3 regions of the Rhizobium sp. GR12 genome follow, and region 1 is predicted to be linked to each of the others. Evidence: predicted binding sites of a transcription regulator. Region 1 holds the regulator's gene; each other region holds the start of a gene.
The links. Region 1 encodes LexA, which represses DNA repair genes until DNA is damaged. Its sites were predicted from a motif close to TGTTCNNNNTGTGTTCNG; they were not measured.
Positions count from the first base shown of each region.

Region 2: a site for LexA is predicted at 1,748-1,765, ahead of QSK43_RS01385 (DNA recombination protein RmuC). Genes of this name have one in related genera too.
Region 3: a site for LexA is predicted at 2,001-2,018, ahead of QSK43_RS12665 (helicase-related protein). Genes of this name have one in related genera too.

Region 1 covers NZ_JASXTH010000005.1:332,370-336,569, forward strand. The annotation lists gene QSK43_RS11355 (ComEC/Rec2 family competence protein) at 1-279, shown strand, start outside; gene QSK43_RS11360 (glutathione S-transferase family protein) at 298-975, opposite strand; gene lexA (transcriptional repressor LexA) at 1,430-2,152, opposite strand; gene QSK43_RS11370 (VOC family protein) at 2,363-3,232, shown strand; gene kdsA (3-deoxy-8-phosphooctulonate synthase) at 3,232-4,077, shown strand.
Region 2 covers NZ_JASXTH010000001.1:288,532-292,731, forward strand. The annotation lists gene truA (tRNA pseudouridine(38-40) synthase TruA) at 1-153, opposite strand, end outside; gene fmt (methionyl-tRNA formyltransferase) at 153-1,088, opposite strand; gene def (peptide deformylase) at 1,136-1,648, opposite strand; gene QSK43_RS01385 (DNA recombination protein RmuC) at 1,797-2,990, shown strand; gene QSK43_RS01390 (ribokinase) at 3,043-3,942, shown strand; gene trmB (tRNA (guanosine(46)-N7)-methyltransferase TrmB) at 4,058-4,200, opposite strand, start outside.
Region 3 covers NZ_JASXTH010000006.1:233,008-237,207, forward strand. The annotation lists gene QSK43_RS12665 (helicase-related protein) at 1-1,772, opposite strand, end outside; gene QSK43_RS12670 (ubiquinone biosynthesis hydroxylase) at 2,226-3,551, opposite strand; gene tesB (acyl-CoA thioesterase II) at 3,527-4,200, shown strand, end outside.

The DNA of each region.
Region 1 (4,200 bases):
TGCGATATCGCCGATATTGTCGTCGTTTCCCGCAGAACCTCTTTTTCACAGTGCCGTTCGGGCGCGCTTCTGCTCAGCCGCGATATTTTGCGGCGTCTCGGTTCGGTGGAAATAGACTTCGCGGACAAGGCGCAGGCAGAAGTGGTTGGTCGGCTGCGCGCCGCAATCGCCGGAACGGACCGGCCCTGGAGCCGACATCGTTATTACGACTGGAAAAGTGGCCGTTTCGACCGCGATCTGCCGCAACCCGTCATCCGGCTGCTGGCGGCGTCGCAATGACCCCGCCAGCGCGGACAATCAAACCTTGACGCGCAGATCGGCGGTCACTTCGCCGGTCGCACCGATTTCCTGTTCATGTGACACATCGCGCCAAATCTCCTTCAAACCCGCCTCGTACCATTCCTGCATGGCGGGCAGGGCGAGCAGCCGGTCGCAATAGGTTTTCGCCGCAGGCGAAAGATCCGCGCCATAGCTCTGGAAACGGAATGCGACCGGGCAGAAGAAGGCGTCGACCGCGGTGAATTTCTGACCGGCAAGATACGGCCCGCCGAATTTTGAAAGACCTTCGCTCCACAGCACATCGATGCGCTTTATATCGGCCGCAAGCCCTGCATCGGCACCCTTCGGCTTTATCCTTATGCCGACCGACATGGGATAGAGATTGCGCAGCGAGAAAAAGCCCGCATGCATTTCGCTGGCCGCCGAACGCGACCATGCCCTTGCCTGTTTGTCGCTTGCCCAGACGCCCTGATGTCTTTCGGCAAGATATTCGGCGATCGAAAGCGATTCCCAAACGGTCACACCCTCATCGACCAGGCAGGGCACCTTGCCGGTTGGCGAAAACGTGGTGAAGGCGACGCCTTCGCCGAATGGAACGAGCTTTTCATCGAAGGCGATACCGAGCGTGCGCATCAACACCCACGGCCGCAGCGACCACGAGGAATAGTTCTTGTTGGCAATATAAAGATCGTACATGGCGTATCTCCCGGATATGAGGCGCATTTCTATACCTGCCGGCAGTCCATGGAATATCGAAAATAATCCATGGCTCCCATAAGCTGCATTGATGGATCGTAAGGTGAGGGCACGTGTGGCAGCGCCTCGCTAATATCACCACTCGGAGACGACGAAATATCACCACGCGGTGCGATGACGTAAATTCACATTTTGTCCGGGGTCTTGCGGAGGTTCCCCCGCAACGATTGCAGCCGACGGCATATACGCCGCTGCCCCACAGTAAAACAGAAGCATCGGTATCAAGGGTGGAACCAATTTCCAAAAGGCGTCAGGCGCCGATACAGTGGGTGTTGGACAACAACTCGTTTATCTCTGGATCACGCCCGTGCTCTAGAACAACTCACCCTTTCAGACAGACGCCACCCTCTAGATGACGCCTGTTGAAAACCGGAGCGCGTCCGGTTTCATCGGATCAATGGTAACGGCGGATGAGCCCGACCAGTTTGCCCTGGATTTTCACCCGGTCCGGTCCAAAAATACGGGTCTCATAAGCGGGGTTTGCCGCCTCCAGCGCAATGGAGGCTCCCTTGCGGCGGAAACGCTTCAGCGTCGCTTCCTCGTCATCCACCAGAGCCACAACGATGTCACCCGGATTGGCGGTGTTGCCATTGCGGATTATGACGGTATCGCCGTCGAAAATGCCGGCCTCGATCATCGAATCGCCCTTGACCTCAAGCGCGTAATGTTCACCCGTGCCCAGCATGTCTACAGGTACGGCCACATCGTGGGTGTTGTTCTGGATGGCGGAAATCGGCACGCCGGCGGCGATACGTCCCATCACGGGCACGCTGACGGCCCCGACGAGATCGTTGGCCGGCGCCCTGGTGGCAGGGGCCGGTTCCGGCGCCTTGGGTTTGCCGAGGCTGCCTTCGATGACGCTCGGCGAAAAGCCGCGCTGCGGCCTTGCACCCGGCGTATAAGCCTCGGGCAGCTTGATGACTTCCAGCGCTCGCGCCCTATTCGGTAGCCGACGAATGAAACCGCGCTCTTCGAGGGCGGTAATCAGCCGGTGGATGCCGGATTTCGAAGCAAGATCGAGTGCGTCCTTCATTTCATCGAAGGAGGGCGGCACGCCGGACTCTTTCATTCGTTCATGAATGAAGAGAAGCAATTCCTGCTGTTTGCGCGTGAGCATGAGGAAAACACCCTTTGGAATCGTCGTGGAAGTTGCGAAACAAATACAGAACGAACACTATATGTTCCATATGTGTTCTGCAATCCCCTAAAATTTCGTGAAGCTGCTATCTGTTGTCCTGATGATTTGCTTCATCGACCGCATTCGTGCTTTTCTTCGCATCGAACCGTTTCGGCATGGCCTTGCCGCAACGCCAGCAGGAAACCAGTCATGATGAAACCCTATCGCGTCGATCATCTCGTTCTGCCCGTGGAGGTCATCGGCGTTGCCGCAAAGCGTCTCTTAAGCCTTGGATTTACGGTAGCGCCAGAGGCTCTGCATCCCTTCGGGACCCGGAATAGCTGTGTTTTTTTCACCGATGGCACCTACTTGGAGCCACTCGCCATTGCTGACCCGGCTAAATATAATGCCTCGGCAGACAACGGAGATGTGTTCACCGGTAGGGATCGTGCTTTCCGGCAACGGGATGGTAGGGAAGGTTTTTCGGCCCTCGTCGCCCGCACGGACAATGCCCTTGCCGATCATGACAGGTTTGTGGCGGCCGGCGTATCGGCAGGTGAGGTCTTCGAATTTTCGCGGCCAGTCCAAATGCCTGACGGTTCGCAAGGCGAAGCTGCCTTCCGGCTGGCCTTTGCAGGGCAGGATGCCGCTTCGGATTTCTTTTTGTTCAGCTGCCAGCGCCTGAAGGCCCTTCCGGGCGACCGCTCGATGCTCGAGCGCCATGCCAACGGGGTTTACGGTTTGTCCGAGATCGTCCTGTCGTCCGGTCAAAAACCCGGCCCGATGCACCTGATCGAAACGGTGTTCGGCTGTGAGGGCAGGGTGTCTGCGGATGGAGACATCGTATCGGAAACCGGCAATGCACGGATCAGACTGACCGAAAAGGAGGATTTCGAGCCGGAGTTGAAGGATGGCTCTGAGGGATTGCGCGGTGCTGGCGTCGTCTTTTCGTCGCACGATCTTGCCGTGACAGAGGCGGTGCTTGCTGCTAATGGCGTGTCCTACGGAAAAGCGGACGCCCGTCTTGTGGTGCCTGCCGCGCCCGGTCAGGGCGTCACATTCTCCTTCGAGGAAAAATGATGAGCGTTACGAACAATCTCAAAGTCACTGCCGGAGACGGCACGGCCAAGGTTTCCTTTTCCAATACCGAGCGTTTTTCGCTGATCGCCGGTCCCTGCCAGATGGAAAGCCGCGAGCATGCCTTCATGATCGCTGGCGTCCTGAAGGAGCTTTGCGACAGCCTTGGGATAGGCCTCGTCTACAAGTCCTCCTTCGACAAGGCCAACCGCACCTCGCTTTCCGGCAAGCGCGGCATCGGCCTTGAGAATGCGATGCAGGTTTTCGCCGATCTCAAGAAGGAGTTCGGTTTTCCGGTCCTGACCGACATTCACACCGAGGAGCAATGTGCGATCGTCTCCGAAGTCGTGGATGTCTTGCAGATTCCGGCGTTCCTCAGCCGCCAGACGGACCTTCTCGTCGCCGCCGCCAAAACGGGCCGTGTCGTCAATGTCAAGAAGGGCCAGTTTCTGGCTCCCTGGGACATGAAGAACGTGCTTGCCAAGCTCAACGAAAGCGGCAATCCGAATGTGATGCTGTGTGAGCGCGGTGCGTCCTTCGGTTACAACACGCTGGTCTCGGATATGCGTTCCCTGCCGATCATGGCCTCGCTTGGCGCACCTGTCGTGTTCGACGCCACCCATTCGGTGCAGCAGCCGGGCGGGCAGGGCGGATCCACCGGCGGCCAGCGCGAATTCGTCGAGACTTTGGCGCGTGCGGCGGTGGCAGTCGGCGTGGCCGGTCTCTTCATCGAAACCCATGAAGACCCGGACAATGCGCCGTCAGACGGCCCCAACATGGTTCACCTGAAGGACATGCCGAAACTGCTCGAAAAGCTTCTGGCTTTCGACGCCATCGCGAAATCCTGAGTGGCAGGCGGCCATACGGGCGCCGTTTGTTCCAATCGATTTTAATGGCGGGCGCTTCGTTTCTACCGTCCGCTGTCATTGTAATTTCTTCGCCATCGTCTAAGACAGGCGACGGAAAATATC
Region 2 (4,200 bases), on a different contig from region 1:
GGTGCGGCCCGCGCCGCGAATGGAAACGGTTTCGCCGGTCAGCGACCGGACAGCGGCTTCAAGCGCACCCTGAACCGAAGGGCCGTTGTTCTGTCTCTGCCAGCCGAAATAAGGCGAGCCATCATATTCGACGGTCATGCGGAAACGCGGCATCAGCCAAGCCTCGTCGAGGCGGGAACCGGCGTGCCGCGAACGAAATCGACAGCCGACATCGGCTTGCCGCCCGCCTTCTGCAAGCGGGTGAGCCGCACGGCACCGCTGCCGCAGGCGATGGTGAGGGTGTCATCGAGCGCAGCGCCCGCTTCTCCCATGCCGCTTGCCAGTTCGGAGGCCAGCACCTTCACACGTTCCGCCCTGCCGCCGATTTCCATTTCCAGCCACGCGCCGGGGAAGGGCGACAGGCCGCGAATATGGTTATGCACATCCTGTGCGGGCCGGGAAAATTCGATGCGGGTCTCGCCCTTGTCGATCTTGGAAGCATAGAGAACGCCGTCTTCCGCCTGTGCGACGAGAGGCAGATCATCATCTTCCAGCTTGTCCATCGCCTGTTTCATCAGCCGTGCGCCGGCCAGCATCAAGCTATCGTGCAATTCACCTGCCGTGGTGTTCTGATCTATCGTGACCTTTGCGGTCAGCGCGACGGGGCCGGTGTCCAGCCCCTTTTCCATTTTCATGACCATCATGCCGGTCTCGGCATCGCCGGCCATGATCGCCCGCTGGATGGGCGCCGCACCGCGCCAGCGCGGCAGCAGCGAGGCGTGGCCGTTATAACAACCAAGCCGCGTGCCGGAGAGGATCGCCTCGGGCAAAAGCAGCCCATAGGCAACGACAACAGCAACATCGGCGTTGAATTCCTTAAATTGCTGCCGGTCTTCCTCAGCCTTGAAATTCACCGGCGTCAGCACGGGCAGGCCCAGCAGTTCGGCCGCCTGGTGCACCGGAGATTTCTGAAGGTCGAGACCGCGGCGGCCGCCGGGACGCGGTGGCTGCGTATAAACGGCAACGACCTCGTGACCCGCCTCCACCAATGCGCGCAACGTGGGAACGGAAAACGCCGGCGTGCCCATGAAAATGATGCGAAGAGCCATAATCGCCCCCTGTTTCCTACGCCGTTCCGCCTCCGGTTTAAGACGGATCAGATCTTTGCGCGGGCTGCCTTGGTGAATTTCTTGATGACCATCTCACGCTTCAGCCGCGAAATATGATCGATGAACAGAATGCCGTTCAGGTGATCGATCTCGTGCTGCAGACAGGTTGCGAGAAGGCCGTCCGCATCGATGGTCTGCTGCTTGCCGTCACGGTCGACATATCTCATCGTCAGAGACGCAGGGCGCTCGACCTCGGCATAATAATCGGGAATGGACAGGCATCCTTCCTCATAGGCCGAGACATCGTCGGACACTTTGAGGATTTCCGGATTGATGAAGACGACCGGCTTTTTCTCCTCGTCGTCGCGCGAAACGTCGATCACCAGCATGCGGCGCGGCACGCCAACCTGAATGGCGGCAAGGCCGATACCCGGCGCATCATACATGGTTTCGAGCATATCGTCCGCAAGGCGCAACACTTCGGCATCCACCTGTTCGATGGGCCTTGATTGCTGGCGCAACACGGGATCGGGCAAAATGATAAGCGGTTTGATAGTCATGGCTTCCCATAACGTATCTCTTGCGCGGAGGAAATAAAAAATACGCGGGTGAAAAGGGCCCTTTGGCCTGTTTCGCCCGACTCATTTCTGCCGCATGAATGTTCTTGTTTTGATCTTACGAATCACTGGAAATCTGCTAGATTTGGTCATGAGCATCGATTTCTCCTTTCTCCTCGATCCCGCCTTGCGTGCCGGCTCCGTCGACATCAGCTTCGGCGCGCTCCTCGCGGCTCTGGTTTTCGGCCTCTCCGCTTTGTGGGTGGTCGCGAAAAGTCGTGAGAAAAAACCGGAAGCCGATGGTGAAATTTCCGACCTGCTGAAAACCCAGTCCGAATTGCACGGCCGGATCGCGGCAATGGCGGAGACGCTCGGCACACGCCAGACCGAGATGGGCCAGACGATCAACCAGCGCCTTGACGGCATGTCGCAGCGACTGGGCGAAACGCTGACAGAGCAGACCCGCTCAACGCACGAAAACCTGAGCCGCTTGCAGGAGCGGCTTGCGGTTATCGATGCCGCGCAGGGCAATATTCAGGATCTGGCGAAGGATGTGGTCGGTCTTCAGGCGATCCTCTCCAACAAGCAGACACGCGGGGCTTTTGGACAGGCGCGCATGGAAGCCCTGATCGCCGATGCCCTTCCCCCCGGCGCCTTTCAGCTTCAACCGACGCTTTCGAACGGCTACCGGCCCGACTGCATCATCAGGATGCCGAACAATGCGCCATCCCTCGTCATCGACGCCAAGTTTCCGCTGGAGGCCTGGAATGCGCTGAAAGCTGATGAAACGCCCGAGGGCAAACGGGCCGCTACCCAGCAGTTCCGCCGGGATATGGAAGTGCATATTCGCGATGTGGCGGAAAAATATCTGATACGCGGTGAAACGCAGGATACGGCCTTCATCTTCGTACCTTCCGAATCGATCTTCGCCGATATTCACCAGCATTTCGAATATCTGGTGCAGCGCGCCCACCGCGCGCGCGTCGTCATCGTTTCGCCATCGCTGCTGATGCTGTCGGTGCAGGTCATCCAGTCGGTATTGAAGGATCAGCGCATGCGCGAGCAGGCGCATCTCATTCAGGGTGAAGTCGCGCTTCTCATGGATGATGTGCGGCGGCTGGACGACCGGACGCGCAAGCTGCAAGCCCATTTCGGGCTGGCGCAGAAAGACGTCGACATGATGCTGATCTCCTCCGACAAGGTGCTGGCGCGCGGCCAGAAGATCGAAGGTCTCGATTTTTCGCCCTCTGAAAAAGAAACCTCTCACGGGGAAATCGAACAGGCGCGGCGCTTTGCGGAGAACAGGGCGGGAACGGCGAAACTGCGAGTGGTTGACGACGAGTGATCCCCTCGGGCAAAGTCGCCGCCTCGCTTAAATCCCATACGGACATGCCCCCATGATTACTGTTTTCGGCTCCATCAACATGGATCTCGTCGCCACCGCCAAACGTCTGCCCAAACCCGGTGAAACCGTGACGGGGGAGACCTTTTCCACGGCGGCTGGCGGAAAGGGAGCCAATCAGGCGCTTGCCGCACGGCGCGCGGGCGCCACGGTCAAAATGGCGGGCGCTACGGGCGACGACACCTTTGCCGCACCGGCTCTGACATTGCTGCGCGATGCCGGCACCGACCTGTCGCTCGTCAAGACCGCACCCGGCCCCACGGGGACGGCCGTGATCCTGATCGGTGAAGGCGGGGAGAACATGATCTCAGTCATTCCCGCCGCCAATGGCGAGGTTTCCGCATCTGACGCCGCAAAGGTCGTGGCGGAGATGTCGGCGAGCGATATTCTGATGCTTCAGTTCGAGGTGCCGGCATCCGCTATCGAAGCAGCGCTGACCGCCGCGAAGGCAAAACGCATCACCACCATCATCAACACCGCGCCGCTGACAGCCGATGGCCCACGCCTCGCCGGCCTTGCCGATATCGTCATCGCCAATGAAACCGAGTTCGAACTGCTGATCGGCAAAAACGGCCTTTCAGCTTCCGAACGGGAAAGCGAAATCAAGGCCCTGCACGATAAGACCGGCCAGACATTGATCGTGACGCTTGGTGCGGACGGCGTGATCGCCATTCGCAACGGCAAGGTTTACAAGGCCTCCGGTCTCAAGATCGAGCCGGTCGACACGGTCGGCGCGGGCGATACGTTCTGCGGTTATCTTGCCGCCAGCCTCGACCAGGGGATGGATTTCGAAAAGGCGCTGAAGCGCGCCGCTGTCGCAGGCTCGCTCGCCTGCACCCGCGCCGGCGCCCAGCCTTCCATTCCGGTTGCGGCGGAAGTGGACGCGAATATCTGACAGCCGGTTGATTAGAGCATTTCCAGTAAAAGTGCGTAGCGGTTCTACGTCCGGAAAATGCTTGAAAATAAAGAACTAGAGCACGTCCAACGATTCCGTTTAAACCGGACGTGCTCTAGGTACGGATGAAGGTGAGATAGGCCGAGCTGCGGCCTTCTCTTTTCGCCTTGTTCTCATAACGCGTGCCCGGCCAGTTGGCATAGGGCGTGCGCCAGTCCTCAGCGCTTGCCGCCGTCCATTCGAAACCACCATGGCGAG
Region 3 (4,200 bases), on a different contig from region 1:
TTGCCGCTCAACTGCTCGTCGGCGACGAGGATCACGCGCGGCTTCATGATGTTATCGCCTGCCGAAAGGCGGGCCACCGGCTCGCCCAACCAGCGAACCAGACCATCGGAGCTCAAAGCGAGATCGCCGTTTCCACTGGCGTGCAGACGCGCGGCACGCGCCTCGTATTCGAGCGCGAGCGCCTTTTGCGCCGCAGCCTGCACGGCCTTCTGATCCGGCCCTTCCATTCCCGGCACCGGTGTGAACCGGAACCCGGCCAACTGGCCGACGTGATGTCCTTCTACAAAGACATCACCATTTACACTGATTTCAGCTTCAAGCATCGCATTCTCTCTCAGGCGCCTCATGAGCACAGATGTCCTGCGATCAACAAAGCGTTTCGTCAACCTTTCATGTAGAGCATCGGACAATCGATCTTCGATTTCCCGCGTCTTTTCTTGCCAGTGTGTCGGATCGGCAAGCCATCCTGGGCGGTTCGATACATAAGTCCATGTTCTGATCTGCGCAATCCTTGCAGACAAGGTATCGATCTCTCCATCGGTACGATCGGCGCGGCGCACCTGTTCGCCCATGAAATCTTCGTTCACCGTGCCACGTTTTACCAGATCGAAATAGAGCGTTGAGATAAGGTCCGCATGTTGAGCGGGCGCAATACGGCGATAATCCGGAAGCGCGCACGCCTCCCAGAGTTTTTCCACCCGCGCATCCGTCGTCGTCACGTCGATGATCTCAGGGTAACGCGACAGATATTCGAGCGCCTGCTGGTCTATCGCCGGCAGGGCCCGCGAAAGTCCCTGGATCGCCGGGGCGGCATCGAGGCTCAGGCGCAGATTGGCGATGGAGGAAAAATCGAAATTTTTCGTCCGCCATTGCAGCACCTTCACCGAATCGAACTGATGGGTTTCGACGCGCTCCACCATTTCATCATCGAATGGATCGACGCGCCCCGTCACACCAAAGGTGCCGTCGCGAAGATGGCGACCGGCGCGGCCGGCGATCTGGCCGATCTCGCCCGGATTGAGATTGCGGAACTGGTAACCGTCGAACTTTCGGTCCTGCGCAAAGGCGACATGATCGACATCGAGGTTGAGGCCCATACCAATGGCGTCCGTCGCCACGAGATATTCGACGTCACCCGATTGATAGAGCTCGACCTGGGCATTGCGCGTGCGCGGCGAAAGCGCGCCCATCACCACGGCCGCACCGCCGCGCTGGCGACGCACCAGCTCGGCAATGGCATAGACCTCTTCCGCTGAAAAGGCGACAATCGCCGTGCGTTGCGGCAGACGGGTTATCTTCTTCTGACCCGCATAAAAAAGCTGTGACAGGCGCGGCCGCTCGACCACGGTAATTCCCGGCAGCAGCTTTTCGAGGATCGGGCGCATCGTACCGGCGCCCAGAAGCAACGTTTCCTCCCGCCCGCGCAGGTGCAGTACTCGGTCGGTGAAGATATGTCCGCGTTCCAGATCGCCAGCCAGCTGCACCTCATCGATCGCGACGAATGCGGCCGTCGTCTCGCGTGGCATGGCCTCCACCGTGCAGACGGAATATTTGGCTTTGGGAGGTGAGATTTTTTCTTCGCCGGTAATCAGCGCCACATTCGGCGCACCCACCTTTTCGACAAGACGGGTATAGACCTCCCGCGCCAGAAGACGCAATGGAAGGCCGATGACACCGTTGCCATGCGCCACCATCCGCTCGATCGCGTAATGGGTCTTACCGGTATTGGTGGGGCCGAGAACGGCCGTAACACCGCGGCCGCTCAGGATCATGGGGCGAAAATTCAACGTACTATCCGCGAATCGACTTCATCTGCTTGCCGTGCCGCCCACCATTGCTGATAGGGCCGCACGCACCACACATGGCAATGCCCGCCGACAAAGGCAATAGGCCACGCCGGCAAACTGGTGCAGGGCGTCTCCCTGGGCAAATTTTTCCTTAAAATTCAGCTGGTTGATAGAATAAAAAGAATCCGGCGAAACCTAGAATCGATTCGGTTGCGGAACAGTCTGCGAACGAATCGAATACGAATCGCTGACTCCGAGGGATTCAGCTTTTGTTCTCCGCAACATCTGGTTGGCGAATACACGCCCCATACCAGATTGTGAATCCGGGTAAGTCCTTGGCCGGATTCATCCCTGCGGCACCGCCTTCCGGCAAAAATGCCGGAATCGGCTGTCAAGCGGCAATCGCGGAAAAGCCGGGCCGGCGCATGAATGGCGGGATCAGAGCGCCTCGCCGGCAAGCAAGCGCGGCGCGCCCGCGTCTGTCGTACCGGCAGCCTGACCGATGAAATAGGATTTCAGCGCCGGCAAACGATCGACCACACCCAGACCGAAATCCCGCATGATGCGAATGGGACCCACATCGTTGGAGAAAAGCCGGTTCAGCACGTCAGTCGTCACGCCCATCCGCAACGTGTCGAAACGCCGCCAGGACTGGTAACGCTCCAGAACGTTGAGGGAGCCGATATCGAGGCCGAGGCGGTCGGCCTCGACCACGGTTTCAGCCAGAGCCGCAACGTCCTTGAAGCCGAGATTGAGGCCCTGCCCGGAGATCGGGTGAATTCCATGCGCGGCATCACCGGCAAGCGCAAAACGCGGCGCGACGAAGGAACGCGCCAACGTCAATCCCAGCGGAAAGGCGCGGCGGGGGCCGACAGGACGGACAGGGCCGAGCTTGTGGCCAAACCTGCGCTCAAGCTCCTCCTCGAACACCAGATCGTCGGCGGCAACCAGCCTGTCGGCATCGGCCGTGCGCTCGGTCCAGACGAGCGAGGACCGGTTTCCCTTCAGAGGCAGAACGGCGAAAGGCCCCGACGGCAGGAAATGCTCCTCCGCGCAGCCCTCATGCGGACGCTCATGTTCGACGGTGGTGACGATACCGGATTGATCGTAGTCCCAACGCACGGTCTTTATGCCCGCCATGTCCCTGAGCGCCGAGCGAACCCCGTCGCAGGCGATGAGCAATCGCGCTTCGAACGACGAGCCGTCAGAAAGGCTAATGGCGGTCGATTGCGGCCCTGCGGTAAAGCCGGAAACACTGAGACCGTGGCGGATTTCGACACCGAGACGCTCGCAGAGGCCCCGTAAGGCGCCCACCATGGCGACATTCGGAACCATGTGAGCGAAGGGTCTGCCCTCTTCCACCGCACCATCGAACGTCAGAAACACGGGGCGAACCGGATCGGCGGTCTTCGAATCGGTAACGACCATCCTGTTGATCGGCTGGGCCTCCGGCTCGATCTCGTTCCATATTCCGAAGACCTCAAGCATGCGCGTGGCCGCCGCGATAATGGCTGAAGCGCGGACGTCCTTCCTCCAGACATCCTCGGGAGCGGCCTCGATCACCTGCACATTAAGATGTCCGGCTGCCTGCTTAATTGCGACAGCAACGGAAAGACCGACATATCCGCCGCCTGCCACCACCACGTCCAGCATCACGCTTCTCCTCAAATCTTGTGCACGCATCATTGGCGCACTATAGACCATGTGACGTCTTCCTACAGCCGGAGCAGGCCGAAAAAATGTCGCATCCCTCGCAAACGTCAGATCCCATGGCCAATCTGATCTCCACGCTCGATCTCGAGAAGCTGGAGGAGAACCTGTTCCGGGGCGAAAGCCCGCAGATCGGCTGGCAGCGCGTTTTCGGCGGCCAGGTCATTGCGCAAGCGCTGATCGCGGCGCAAAGAACCGTGGATGACGACCGCTTCGTGCATTCACTGCATTCCTATTTCATGCGCCCTGGCGATCCGCTGGTACCCATTCTCTACCAGGTGGAGCGTATTCGTGACGGCGCCAGCTTCTGCACCCGACGCGTGGTCGCCGTCCAGCATGGCAAGGCGATTTTTTCCATGTCGGCATCGTTTCAGATCGCCGAGGACGGCTTCGACCATCAGATCAGAATGCCGGATGTGACGCCGCCCGAAAAACTGATGAGCGAAGAGCAGATGCAGGCGGCATTCCTTGCCAAAGCACCGGCTTCGATCCGCAAATACTGGAGCAACAAGCGCCCGATCGAGATAAGGCCGGTTTCGCTGACCCATTATATTTCGAAAGAAAAGCTGGAACCGCAACAGGATATCTGGGTTCGCGCCGTTGGCGATGTGCCGGACGATCCACATTTCCAGTCGGCCATTCTCGCCTATCTCTCGGACATGACCTTGCTCGATACCTCGCTCTACGCCCACGGAACGACGAT